Regions from separate parts of the Shewanella sp. Scap07 genome, predicted to be linked through region 3. Evidence: predicted binding sites of a transcription regulator. Region 3 holds the regulator's gene; each other region holds the start of a gene.
The links. Region 3 encodes NrdR, which represses ribonucleotide reductase genes. Its sites were predicted from a motif close to AAACACNANATNTNGTGTTT; they were not measured.

Region 1 (4,723 bases), 1.0 Mb from region 3:
GGATTTCTGTATAACGCATTGCAGCCGCGGCATCACCATCTACAGAACCGAAGTTACCTTGGCCGTCTACTAACGTATAACGCATTGAGAATGGCTGTGCTAAACGAACGATAGTGTCATATACCGCTGAATCACCGTGAGGGTGATATTTACCGATCACGTCACCCACAACACGGGCAGACTTTTTATACGGTTTATTCCAGTCGTTTTTTAGTTCGTTCATCGCGAATAATACGCGGCGGTGAACAGGTTTCAAGCCGTCTCTTACATCAGGTAGAGCACGCCCGACAATTACGCTCATGGCGTAATCCAAATATGAATTCTTTAATTCGTCTTCAATATTAATTGGTGTTATAGATGAAGCCAGATCAGTCATAAACTGCTCGATCCCTTGAAATTTAGCTTACCCAAAAACTGCCTACTTTATGTACGCAATCTGGATAAAGCCTGAAAACGTGATTTGGCATTCTAACACAGTTATTTATTGGTGCTAGACCCTATTGAAATTTCCCTAAAAATAACTGCTAGCCAGCAAAAAGGTTGACCCAAATCAAAACGCTAGCAACTAGTGTTCAACTGTTTAGATAATCGTCAATTGGCGTCACTTTGTTGCTAGGCAATATTCTCGGTATCGGTATAATGCCGTTAAGACTATTTCGCTTAATTAAGGTGCGCACGTGGTAGATAACCAAAATGTTGATCCGCAAGAGATCGCTAAATTCGAAAAAATGGCCGCTACATGGTGGGATTTAAATGGCGAATTTAAGCCGTTACATAAGTTAAACCCATTGCGCCTTAATTACATCGACCAAACTGTCGGTGGTCTATTTGGCAAAAAAGTTATCGACGTTGGCTGTGGTGGCGGAATTCTATCAGAAAGCATGGCGCGAATAGGTGCACAAGTTGATGGGCTCGATATGGGTGAAGAACCACTGGAAGTGGCTAAGCTCCATGCCCTTGAATCACAAGTCACTATTAACTATATCCAATCGACCGCCGAAGCCCACCGAGATCAACATCGCCAAGCCTACGATGTCGTTACCTGTATGGAGATGCTAGAGCATGTGCCTAATCCAAGCTCTGTCATCCAAGCCTGTGCCGATATGGTTAAACCCGGCGGCTATGTGTTTTTCAGCACCATTAACCGTAACATCCGTGCTTATATAGAAACCGTCATCGGCGCAGAATACCTGTTAAAAATGTTGCCTGTTGGCACCCATGACCACAACAAGTACATCAAACCTGCTGAATTAATTGCGATGGCAGACCATGCAGATTTATTGTGTACTGATGCTACCGGTATCACCTACAACCCGCTAACTGATATTTTTAAATACACAGACAGCTTAGATGTCAACTACATGATAGCGACTAAGAAGATAGATGAATAAACTCCCGCTACCCCCGCAGGCTAGTATAAAGGCGGTGCTGTTTGATTTAGACGGCACATTGGCTGATACAGCGGCCGATTTAGTCGCTGCATTGAACCTAGCATTAAAAGATCATGGCCATGAAGCCGTGACGCTTGACGCGATGCGCCACGTTGCCTCAGATGGTAGTTTGGCTCTGGTTAAAGCCTCAACTACAGGTCTTAATGATGAGCAGTTAGAACAGGTTCGCCAGAGTTTATTGAAGCATTATGCCAGCGTGAATGGTCAGCAAGCGGAATTATTTACTGGCATGGCGGCACTATTAACTGCACTTAGCGATCGTAATATCGCTTTCGGGTTAGTAACAAACAAACCTGCACGCTACACACGCCCCTATATGGACCAAACCGGCCTAACAAGTAAAATGGCAACCATAATCAGTGGTGATACCACCACGTTGTCAAAACCGCACGCAGCGCCTATGTTGCTGGCAGCACAACAAATGGCAATCGAGCCACAGCAGATTCTTTATCTTGGTGATGCACTCAGAGATCTTGAAGCAGCTCAGGTGACGAACATGCTTGGTGGCGTTGCAGGCTGGGGCTATATAAAAGATGCCGATAGTGCAGCGCAATGGCCACATCATTTCTATTTTAATCAAGTAGAAGAAATCATTAAGACCATTGATGCTATAAATCAAAGTCGCTAAACCTTGCACTATTGATTGGCAATATTGTCACAGGCACGCGCAAATAATCGCCGTATCATCAAGCGAGTCGATCGCACGATCCATACTAGGATCTTGCGATCTAGCTGATTAAGTTTAGCCGCGCAAAAATCATCCATTAAGTTTAAGTCTATAGAAAAACAAGCTTTAAAGGTTAGCTGTTACTAACTCTTCACATTATCCTCAACTTATCCACAAGATACCCCCTGATTTCGTACTTGCATTATGGCGTCAACCTCACTATCTTGTACCTAACAAAATTAAAAGCACCATATATTGTGTGTAGGTAGCAATCAACGCACCACAGAACACGGATGTGAATAACGTCTTTTTTTGTTGCAAGATTGTTTTCATATAAAAACGAAGGGCCAATCAAGGCTCCTTTTTTAAGCGATATAAACAGGCCTATCTTTAATGAACAGCAATATGAAAGTCACCAAACGTAGTGGCGAGCGGGAAACCATTGATTTAGACAAGATCCATCGCGTGATCACTTGGGCAGCCAAAGGTCTAAACAATGTCTCCGTTTCAGAAGTTGAATTACGCTCGCACCTACAGTTTTTTGACGGCATCCCCACCGAAGCCATTCACGAGACCATTATTAAGGCTGCTGCCGATCTGATCTCTCCAGAGTCTCCAGATTATCAGTTCCTAGCAGCACGTTTAGCGATTTTCCACCTACGCAAGAAAGCATTTGGCCAATTTGAGCCTCCTAAGCTTTTTGATCATGTGGTCGGTTTGGTTGAGATGGGCAAGTACGATGCACATATATTGCAAGACTATAGCCGCGAAGAGATAGACACGTTAGATAGCTATATCGATCATTGGCGTGACATGAACTTCTCTTACGCAGCAGTTAAACAACTAGAAGGTAAATATCTAGTTCAAAATCGCGTAACCCATGAAATTTATGAAAGCGCACAGTTTTTATATATTTTAGTGGCGGCATGCCTATTTGCTAAATATCCACAAGAGACGCGCCTTAAGTACATTAAAGATTTTTACGACGCGACCTCTACCTTTAAGATTTCATTACCAACACCAATCATGGCCGGCGTTCGTACGCCCACTCGCCAGTTTAGTTCTTGTGTATTGATTGAATGTGGCGACAGCTTAGATTCTATTAACGCTACTGCGTCGTCTATTGTTAAGTACGTATCACAACGTGCAGGTATTGGGGTCAATGCTGGCCGTATTCGTGCACTGGGTAGCCCAATCCGTGGCGGAGAAGCGTTCCACACCGGTTGCTTACCTTTTTTCAAGTACTTTCAAACAGCGGTTAAATCCTGCTCGCAAGGCGGTGTACGTGGTGGCGCAGCTACCCTTTTCTACCCTATGTGGCATTTAGAAGTCGAGTCACTGCTGGTACTTAAGAACAACCGTGGTGTGGACGACAACCGTATTCGCCATCTTGATTATGGTGTACAACTTAACAAGTTAATGTATCAGCGCTTGATTAAGGGCCAGCACATTAGTTTGTTTAGTCCATCAGACGTACCTGGTATGTATGATGCGTTCTTTGAAGATCAACAAGAATTCGAACGCCTGTATTTGCAATATGAAGCCGATGAGTCTATCCGTAAAAAGCAGATAAAGGCATCAGAGTTGTTCTCACTGATGATGCAAGAGCGTGCCTCAACCGGTCGTATTTATATTCAAAACGTGGATCACTGTAATACACATAGTCCGTTTGATTCACGCGTTGCACCTGTACGTCAATCGAATCTTTGTTTAGAGATTGCCTTACCTACCAAGCCGTTGAACAACATCAACGATCCTGATGGTGAAATCGCGCTATGTACGCTATCAGCCTTGAACTTAGGTGCTATCAAAAATCTAGATGAGCTAGAGCCATTGGCCGATTTAGCCGTGCGTTCGCTAGATAGTTTGCTTGATTATCAAGACTATCCTATTACCGCAGCACACAAAGCATCGATGAATCGCCGTACCTTAGGTATAGGTGTGATTAACTTTGCTAACTACTTAGCTAAAGAAGGTGTGCGTTACTCTGACGGTTCTGCAAACAATATTACCCATAAAACATTTGAAGCGATTCAATATTATCTATTGAAAGCGTCTATGAAATTGGCTAAAGAACAAGGCGCCTGCCCGTCATTCCACGAAACCAATTACGCTAAGGGTATCTTACCGATTGATACTTACAAGCGCGATTTGGATAAGATTTGTGATGAACCACTGCATATGGATTGGGACACGCTACGTGAAGAGATCAAACAACATGGTCTGCGTAACTCTACCCTTTCAGCATTGATGCCGTCAGAGACCTCTTCTCAGATCTCGAATGCGACCAATGGTATTGAACCGCCACGCGGGTTGATCAGTGTCAAAGCCAGTAAAGATGGTCAGTTGAAGCAAGTGGTACCTGATTTTGAAAAGTACCAGTATAGCTACGAGCTACTTTGGCAAATGCCAAATAACGAAGGTTACTTGCAACTTGTCGGGTTAATGCAGAAGTTTGTCGACCAAGCAATTTCGGCCAATACAAACTATGACCCGACGCGTTTTGAAGGTCAAAAAGTACCGATGCAAGCACTATTAAAAGATTTATTGCTTGCCTACAAATACGGTGTGAAGACGCTTTATTATCACAACACTCGAGATGGTG
Region 2 (4,723 bases), 370 kb from region 3:
ATAAATCCGCCATTGGTTAACGCTGGGTATGGCTGTTCAAAATCCAACTTGTCGTACGGATTCACCTTCTTTTCCACATCTAAATGGAAGCTATTGGTGTAGTACCCTTTGTCAGTTACTCCGTCGACTAAACCAAATACTTTAGTGTCTAACTTGCAGAAACGGCTGCATAGGTTTTCACTTGGCGTGCTATACAAACTGAAAGCATAACCACTTTGTTCACGCCAGCGCAGTGTCGCTGCTTTCATGTGCTCAATAATGGCAATGGCTTTAGCGCGCAAAGTCTCGCAGTCATAAACGTGAGTTTGATTACCATAAAGCGCATTAATGGTCTCATGCAGGCCAATATAGCCAAGAGAGATGGATGCGCGGCCATTTTTGAAAATATCAGAAATGTCATCATCTGCACGCAAGCGTACACCGCACGCCCCTTCCATGTATAGAATCGGTGCAACACGCGCTTTCACGCCTTCTAAACGCGCTATACGGGTGTCGAGCGCTTGCTTTGCAGTCGCAAGTCTTTCATCCAACAGGGCAAAGAACTTCTGCTCATCACCTTGCGCTTCTAGCGCAACTCGCGGCAAGTTCAAACTCACTACACCTAAATTGTTACGCCCTTCATGTACCAATTCACCATCTTGCTCATAAGTACCTAGGAAGCTACGGCAACCCATTGGCGTTTTAAATGAACCGGTGACTTTTTCAACTTGTTCATAGTTGAGAATGTCTGGGTACATGCGCAGTGACGCACATTTTAGCGCGAGCTGTTTAACATCGTAGTTGCAGTCACCTTGCTTATGATTAATGCCATCACGAATCGCAAATACCAGTTTTGGGAACACGGCAGTTTTACGGTTTTTACCTAAACCGGTAATGCGTACCTTCATCATAGATGATTGAATAAGGCGTGACTCCCAAGAGGTACCTAGGCCGAAACCAAAAGTAACAAACGGCGTTTGACCATTGGCGGTGTGTAAGGTGTTGACCTCATATTCCAATGACTGAAACGCATCGTGACACTCTTTCTCAGTTTGCTGGGTGGCAAACGCTTTCGCGTCAGTAATGCCCCAAGTCAATGCAATTTGGTAGTGCTTGTCATAGCTTTTAGCTACATACGGCGCCAACACTTCATCGATGCGATTGATGGTGGTGCCACCGTATATGTGGCTAGCCACTTGAGCAATAATTTGCGCCGTAACAGCCGTTGCCGTAGAGATAGATTTAGGTGTTTCAATCTCCGCGTTACCCATTTTGAACCCTTGGGTCAACATGCCGCTAAGGTCAATTAGCATACAGTTAAACATTGGGAAAAATGGCGCATAGTCGAGATCATGGTAATGGATCTCACCGGCTTCATGAGCTGATACCACCGCTTTAGGCAAAATATGGCGAGTGGCATAGTGTTTAGCCACAATACCCGCGAGTAGATCACGCTGGGTTGGAATCACTTTAGAATCTTTATTGGCATTCTCGTTAAGTAACGCCGCATTGCTTTGCTCAACAAGGCCGCGGATCTCACGATTTAAACGGCTGTTGCTTTCACGATGTTTATCACGATCGTGACGATACTCAATATACACCCGTGCAAGAGACTTATACGGCCCTTCCATTAATTGGTTTTCTACCGCATCCTGCAGATCATGAATATCAATTTCTTCGATGTTTTGTAGTGAGTCTGCAACCGTTTGCGCTACGGTCTGTGCGTAACAATCATCTTCAATACCTGCTGAGTTCGCTGCAGCTATCACAGCATCTCTAATCCTTGTTTCGTCAAATGGCGTGCGGTACCCATCCCGCTTAATAACTACTGGCATTACGATTGTTCTCCTCAATTGGAAGCTTTTTAAACACCATATATAGTGTCTAAAACTATACTTGGCACAACATATTGCGTATTAAGCTACAAACCGAGAATAAGTACATTGATCCAGATCATAGTTTAGGGGATGGTTTTTAACTACGAAAAATTACTGCAAACGAGGCCACTTAACAGTAAATAGTGGCTTGACGATACCGGTCAAGCAAGCTAGATGCAGGACAACATTGGTAAAAACTGTGGATAAAAAACTACATTTTAAGCGAAGCAGTTGGCTACCCTGTATTATCGTCACCAATATCACGATTGCAGCAAACAGATAAGCTGATTAACAGGGATGATAACTGAGAGAAATTAGGTTTTTCTCGCCACTGGCGTTGAGTGCAATGGCGATGAAGTCGCTCAATCACTATGGCATAAACAGCGGGTTATCTCGCGAGAGCCAAGTAACTTTTTAGCTGGCCAACATCTTGCTGACTCTCACCCATTGAACTGGCTAGCTGCATTACCCCCCGCATGGTTTGCCATTGCTGACGGTCTTGCTCGCTCATATCAACATCGGCATTGATGAAAACTGATAATTGAGCGGATACCCGTGCTGCTGTTTGGCTGGTTTGTTTACTACCAGCTTGGTCCATCTGATTGAGCACACTTTGGGCATCGTCAAGTAATCGACCCATTATCTGGTCGCCCTCATCGTCGCCTAACTGGCTACGTTGCGTCTCTATAAACTGCTTTAAATCTGCTTGATTAGCTTCAGGCGTAGGAATATCAAAACCAGCTTGTGACAAACGATTCAATTGACCATCTGACAAAATACCATCTTGATGCAGACGCTGGATCAGTTTGGGAAGTTGCTGTGCATCGAAGCTGCCATTGGCGAAGAAATCTTGTGCCATCGCTTCTATCTTCTGTGCCCGTTGTGCTCGAGGTGATAAAGACACCTTGGCATCATTGGCACTGACTTGCTCATGTTCAGGCTTACCTTGCGATAACTTATCTTTGGTATCAACGGCTTGTTGCTTTTGCGTTGCTAAGCCATATTGTTCAGCCAAAGCGGGCTGAGTGGTTAATTGATTTGCCAGTGATCCAATTGTATTCATCGTCAAAAAGCTGTCTTTTAAAATGGTATAGCCCCAATCAAGCATGAACCGTGCCTAATTGGGGCTATGAAAAGCCAACCGCTGTTTTTTTGCACGTTAACTGGCGTTTTTATCCACTATGGCCATTTCTAGCAAATGTGCCACCTGCTCAACCGCGCGTTCACCGGCCAAAATTGCCTCTTCGGCGCGATGAAACTCCATCGTGCCAATATCACTGACATCTGGGGTAATGATTACATCTGGTGGGTCGCCCATTAATCTGACGCGTTTATGTCGCTGCTCAAGAATATCCATCGATTGCGACATGACCGCTAACATCCCTGGCGCATTATGTTTAGACAAGGTGAACTTATCGGTTAATCCAGTGATATAATCACGGCCTCGGGCAAACAAGTCCATAAACCCACCCTCTTGATGCTCATCAGCTTGCACCAATTCCGCCTTGGTCGGCTTGTTGCTGGTCATGGACACCGGCACCGCCTGCATGCGAGTTCGACGCTGCGCATTAAGATCGACCGCAATGACAATATCCACTTCCATCGCTCGACTCACAGACACCGGAACAGGGTTGACCACCGCACCGTCAACCAACCAGCGTTCACCCACTTTAACCGGTGGTAAAATGCCCGGCATGGAGCATGACGCCCGCACGGCATGGCGTAAATCGCCCTCGCGAAACCAAATCTCTTGCCCAGAGTAGAGGTCGGTGGCCACGGCAGCAAAAGGTCGCTTCATCTGCTCGATACTTAAGTCACCGATTTTGTTCTGCATGACATCAAATACTTTTTCACCACCAATCAGCCCACCTTTACGCCAACTGACATCGAGCAGGCCAAGCACGTCCCAACTCGAAAAACTGCGCACCCATTGCTCCAAATCGGCTAAATGGTCTTCTGCATAGGCCGCGCCTACCAGCGCGCCTATTGAGCAACCCGCAATTTTATCCGGGGCAATACCCAATTTTTGTAAACCATTGAGCACCCCAATATGCGCCCAACCTTTCGCTGCGCCGCTACCAAGGGCAATACCAATCGTTGCCATTCACTCTCTCCTAATGCAGGCATAAAACCCGTTTTATCTCTACGCTAAGCTCAATTTCTGGCGAGCAATGAGATCCATTGACTCACAGTGACCAAAAATAGTCGCCTTGCTTATGGTCATTATTTTGCTAAAACCTAAGCAAATGCACAAATATAATCCCAATGAATGCTTTGCGTTGATAGCCCAATTGCCACTCTCGCTGTATAATAACTGACTTGCCCAATAAAAACGCCACACAGACATCACTATCTTGATGCGTTGTCGCCCGCTTATTGACTAGCTGGCTGAGCAAATTGGGACCAATCAAATTAGCGCTAAAGCGCACGATTAAAGCCGTGGTTGGCAGACTTTACTTTGGAGTACACCTTTGCAATTTACCGAATTTTCACTTGATAAACGCCTATTGACTAGCCTTGAGCATATGGGGATCAATCAGCCCACCGAGATCCAGTCAAAAGCGATTCCAGTTGGTTTATCTGGACGCGATCTAATGGCATCGTCAAAAACTGGTTCAGGTAAAACCTTGGCGTTTTTACTGCCGGCAATGCAGCGCGTGATCAGCACTAAAGCCCTTAGCAAACGCGATCCCCGTGTACTCATCCTGTTACCGACTCGAGAGTTGGCCAACCAAGTCTATGCTCAGTTGCGTTTATTGGTCGCCAATACGCAGTATAAAGCGATGAAGATTCTCGGCGGCGAGAACTTTAACGATCAAGCCAAAGGATTAGCGAGAGACCCACATTTTGTTGTCGCGACCCCGGGC
Region 3 (4,723 bases):
CGCTTCAGTATGACCTGCACGAATTAGCACGCCACCTTCTTGGGCCATGAGTGGAAATATATGCCCTGGTTGCACAATATCTGATGACTTAGCATCTTTAGCAACGGCCGCTTGTACTGTCACCGCTCGGTCTTGAGCAGAAATACCAGTGGTTACCCCTTCTGCCGCTTCAATCGACACGGTAAAGTTAGTCGAGAACTGGGCATTATTGTTGGTCACCATCAAAGGTAAGTTAAGCTGTTGGCAACGAGCTTTTGTCATGGTTTGACAGATGAGACCACGACCAAAAGTCGCCATAAAGTTAATCGCTTCAGGCGTCACAAGGTCTGCCGCCATGATTAGATCGCCTTCATTTTCTCTATCTTCATCGTCCATCAAGATAACCATTTTACCTAAACGGATATCTTCAATGATCTCTTCTATGCTATGTAGCGCCATGGTAAGACCTTTCATTTTCTTGTATTAATTTATTAAATCCGCAAATTGCCAATTTGGCCACTTTAAGCGGTAGTTTTACGCTTGTGTATTATTTGATAAACCCTGAGCGCGCCAGTAAATCCATCGTCACATTTGATACTGTGCCATGGTTAGCATCGTTTTCCTGTGCGCCAAGCCCCATTAAGCGTTCAATGTGACGGGCAATCAGGTCAACTTCAATGTTGACGCTATCTCCGGCTTGCAGGTTCAGCAGTGTGGTTTCTGAAGCAGTGTGCGGCACAATCGTTAAGCGGAACCGAGCGCCATCAACCTCATTGACCGTTAAACTGACACCATCAATGGTAATCGACCCTTTATGGGCAATGTACTTGGCTAATTCTGCAGGCGGGGTAAGCCAAAACTCAATCGCCTTACCGCGCAACATGCGATCGTCCACACTGGCAATACCGTCAACATGTCCACTGACCATATGGCCGCCTAAACGTGTGGTCGGCGTGACCGCTTTTTCTAAATTGACGGCTTGCCCAACTTGATAACGACCAAAACCAGTTAAGTTAACCGTTTCAGCCGAAATGTCTGCGACATAGCCATCAGTTAGGCACTCAACAACGGTTAAGCACACCCCATTGGTAGCAATACTGTCACCAAGCTTTACGTCACTTAAATCTAATTTGCCACTCGATACCGTCAAGCGAATATCCTCACCTCGACGTTCAATTTTTCTCAATGTACCGATGGATTCTATGATGCCAGTAAACATATGACCTACTTTTTAACGCTGCTTAGCGATTTGAAATGTAAAACGCGTATCAACCCCGACCTTAACTTGGTCAACCAGTTGAATATCTGGAATTTGCGCCATGCTGCTAAACACCTTTAGGTTTAGCATATCTCGGCCGCTGGCACCGATAATTTTCGGTGCTTGATACAGCACCAACTCATCGGCAAGCCCTTGGTCCACAAAAGCCCCGGCTAACGTTGCGCCAGCTTCAACCAAGACATCGTTATGTGACTGAGCTAAATAGCCTAACAGCGCGTCTAAGGGGACTCTACCGTCAACCGCCGCTAATTTGAGATGACTCACATGTGCTGGCCAATTGTCTGTTTCTTGTTGCGGGTAGTCGCTGCAAGACACCAATAAAATTGGGCTGGTTATCGAGAACAATTTAAGGCTATGGCGCGCTCTAGCGCCGCTATCAAGTATCACACGTACCGGCTGACGAATCAGCGCACTATCAACTTGCTCACTAACATAGCCTAGCTCTTGCGGGCGTACATTCAATGAGGGGTCGTCTGCTAAAACGGTTTCAATACCGGTAATTAGAGCACTATGTCGCGCCCGCATGCGCTGAACATCTTGGCGCGCCTTTGGCCCGGTTATCCATTTAGACTGGCCATTTTGCAGCGCCGTTTTGCCGTCAATGCTAGCCGCTAATTTAATCGTGACCCTTGGCAAACCTGTAGCCATACGCTGCATAAACCCTGGATTGATAGCTGCGGCGGCTTGTGACATCAGCCCAACATCCACTTGGATGCCTGCTTGCTGTAACATGGTGATGCCCCGCCCTGACACTTGCGGATTTGGGTCAGTGACAGCAACCACAACCCGCGCCACTTTGGCATCAATGAGTCCCTTAGCGCAAGGAGGTGTGCGGCCATAATGACTACAAGGCTCCAAGGTGACATAAGCGGTGGCACCGTGAGTGGCATCGCCAGCAGCACGAATCGCATGCACCTCGGCATGGGGCCCGCCAGCTTGAATATGAAACCCTTCACCCACGACCGTTTCACCTTGGGTGATAACACAGCCAACACTTGGATTGGGCGCAGTCGTATAGCGACCTTTATGGGCAAGTTTTATGGCTCTTGCCATCATGGCACTGTCAAATGTTGAACCGTTCACTCAAACACCTTTTGCAAATTGACTACTTTTGTAGCTTAGCAATAGCTTCACCAAACTCCGACACATCTTCAAATGCACGATAGACAGAGGCAAAGCGAATATAAGCCACTTTGTCTAAGGTCACTAACTGGTCCATCATCAGATTACCAATCATCTCGGAACGTACTTCACGTTCACCGGTGGCCCGCAATGTTGACTTAATTTTGGTTAGCGCTTGCTCAATCTGATCCATCGATACCGGACGTTTCTCCACCGCGCGTAACATACCGCCACGCAGTTTTTCTTCATCAAAAGGCTGACGACTCCCGTCCTGTTTCACCACTCTGGGCATCACCAGCTCAGCCCCTTCAAAGGTGGTAAAACGTTCATGACACTCCGCACATTCTCGACGACGACGAACTTGGTGGCCATCTGCAACTAACCGCGAGTCAATCACTTTGGTATCTGTAGCACTGCAAAATGGACAATGCATAGCGCCTCCTGCTAAATAATGGATCATTAAGATCAAAAATGGCCGCTATATTAGCGGCCATCGGAGTTTACCTGATTTAACCTTTAAGGTTAACCATAAACAGGGAACTTAGCACACAATTCAAGCACCTGTTGCTTAACACGCTCAATGGTCGCTTCGTTGCTGATGTCATCAAGTACATCACACATCCACTGTGTTAACTCAACCGCTTGCGCTTCTTTGAAACCACGACGTGTGATTGCAGGTGAACCAATACGTAGGCCCGAAGTCACAAATGGAGAACGCGGGTCATTTGGTACTGAGTTTTTGTTCACAGTGATGTTTGCTAAACCTAATGCAGCATCAGCATCTTTACCTGTGATGTCTTTGCTGATCAGATCAAGCAAGAACAGGTGGTTGTCTGTACCGCCGGATACGACGTCGTAGCCACGCTCAATAAAGGTTTTTGCCATCGCTTGTGCATTAACAACAACTTGCTCTTGGTATGCGGTGAACTCAGGGTCTAATGCTTCTTTAAATGCCACGGCTTTAGCAGCAATAACGTGCATCAATGGGCCACCTTGGCCACCTGGGAATACTGCCGAGTTAAGTTTCTTGTAAATATCTTCATCGTTTGATGCAGATAGAATCAAACCACCACGAGGACCGGCTAGTGTTTTATGGGTAGTCGTTGTTACAACGTGTGCATGTGGCAGTGGGTTCGGGTAGATACCAGCCGCAACAAGACCTGCAACGTGTGCCATATCAACAAATAGGTAAGCACCCACTTTGTCAGCTATTTCGCGGAATTTACCCCAATCAATGATGCCTGAATAAGCGCTGAAACCAGCGATAATCATCTTAGGCTTATGCTCAACCGCTAGGCGCTCAACTTCAGCGTAATCAATCTTACCCGTCGTTTCGTCAATACCGTATTGAACGGCGTTATATAGCTTACCTGAGAAGCTTACATGTGAACCGTGAGTAAGGTGACCACCATGTGCAAGGCTCATACCTAAAACAGTATCGCCGCCTTGAAGAAGTGCCATAAATACTGCTGAGTTAGCTTGCGAACCTGAATGCGGTTGAACGTTGGCATAGGTTGCACCAAACAGCTCTTTTGCGCGAGAAATAGCGAGCTCTTCTGCGATATCAACGTGCTCACAACCACCGTAGTAACGCTTGCCTGGATAACCTTCCGCATATTTATTGGTTAACTGAGAACCTTGGGCTTCTAGAACACGAGGACTCGTGTAATTTTCTGAAGCGATAAGTTCGATGTGCTCTTCTTGACGGCGAGTTTCATCTTCAATCGCTTGAAAAAGTTGTGGATCATAGTCCGCAATGTTCATATCTTTTTTCAGCATTGGTTACTCCAGCTGTACAGTCTTATAAGTAGGGTTGCGCGTATTCTACAGTGCAATTGATCACAATCCCAGACCTTACAACATGAAATTACTTGCATTTAAATCGGCAGCTAAATTCATTTTTATCTTATGACGCCGAATTCTAAGCAGGTGAATACCTTAGCGAAACCGAATATCCACGTAATGATTAAGCTCGATTTTACGAAAACACTGTTTGCAATGCGTTAGTCGTGGCGTTGCCGCCAGCCCTGTTTAACAAGCGACAGAGAATAGCAGCGAAACCAACACAGAAATTGCCAAGACAAATTAGTAAAAGTTAGATTTAAGTTCGGCGATGATTACAGTAGAATTGCCTGCATTATTGGTAAAATAAGCGAATCTAACATGGCTCAGTTTGTATACAGCATGCTTAGAGTGGGCAAAATTGTTCCACCGAAAAAGCAGATCCTTAAAGACATTTCATTGAGTTTTTTCCCTGGCGCTAAAATTGGTGTTTTGGGTCTTAACGGCTCTGGTAAATCAACGCTACTGCGCATTATGGCCGGCCTCGATACTGAAATCGAA

Region 1: the regulator NrdR is predicted to act here: its motif matches at 2,362-2,381, upstream of nrdA (class 1a ribonucleoside-diphosphate reductase subunit alpha).
Region 2: the regulator NrdR is predicted to act here: its motif matches at 1,846-1,865, upstream of nrdD (anaerobic ribonucleoside-triphosphate reductase).

What each region holds. Positions count from the first base shown of each region.
Region 1 is NZ_CP041329.1:2,470,044-2,474,766, reverse strand. Features, by position in the region: gene gyrA (DNA gyrase subunit A) at 1-376, opposite strand, end outside; gene ubiG (bifunctional 2-polyprenyl-6-hydroxyphenol methylase/3-demethylubiquinol 3-O-methyltransferase UbiG) at 678-1,391, shown strand; gene FLM48_RS10750 (HAD family hydrolase) at 1,384-2,079, shown strand; gene nrdA (class 1a ribonucleoside-diphosphate reductase subunit alpha) at 2,512-4,723, shown strand, end outside.
Region 2 is NZ_CP041329.1:1,802,882-1,807,604, reverse strand. Features, by position in the region: gene nrdD (anaerobic ribonucleoside-triphosphate reductase) at 1-1,814, opposite strand, end outside; gene FLM48_RS07910 (hypothetical protein) at 2,245-2,919, opposite strand; gene rssA (patatin-like phospholipase RssA) at 3,016-3,960, opposite strand; gene FLM48_RS07900 (DEAD/DEAH box helicase) at 4,328-4,723, shown strand, end outside.
Region 3 is NZ_CP041329.1:1,435,113-1,439,835, reverse strand. Features, by position in the region: gene ribBA (bifunctional 3,4-dihydroxy-2-butanone-4-phosphate synthase/GTP cyclohydrolase II) at 1-438, opposite strand, end outside; gene FLM48_RS06310 (riboflavin synthase) at 527-1,198, opposite strand; gene ribD (bifunctional diaminohydroxyphosphoribosylaminopyrimidine deaminase/5-amino-6-(5-phosphoribosylamino)uracil reductase RibD) at 1,211-2,314, opposite strand; gene nrdR (transcriptional regulator NrdR) at 2,364-2,813, opposite strand; gene glyA (serine hydroxymethyltransferase) at 2,903-4,159, opposite strand; gene ettA (energy-dependent translational throttle protein EttA) at 4,544-4,723, shown strand, end outside.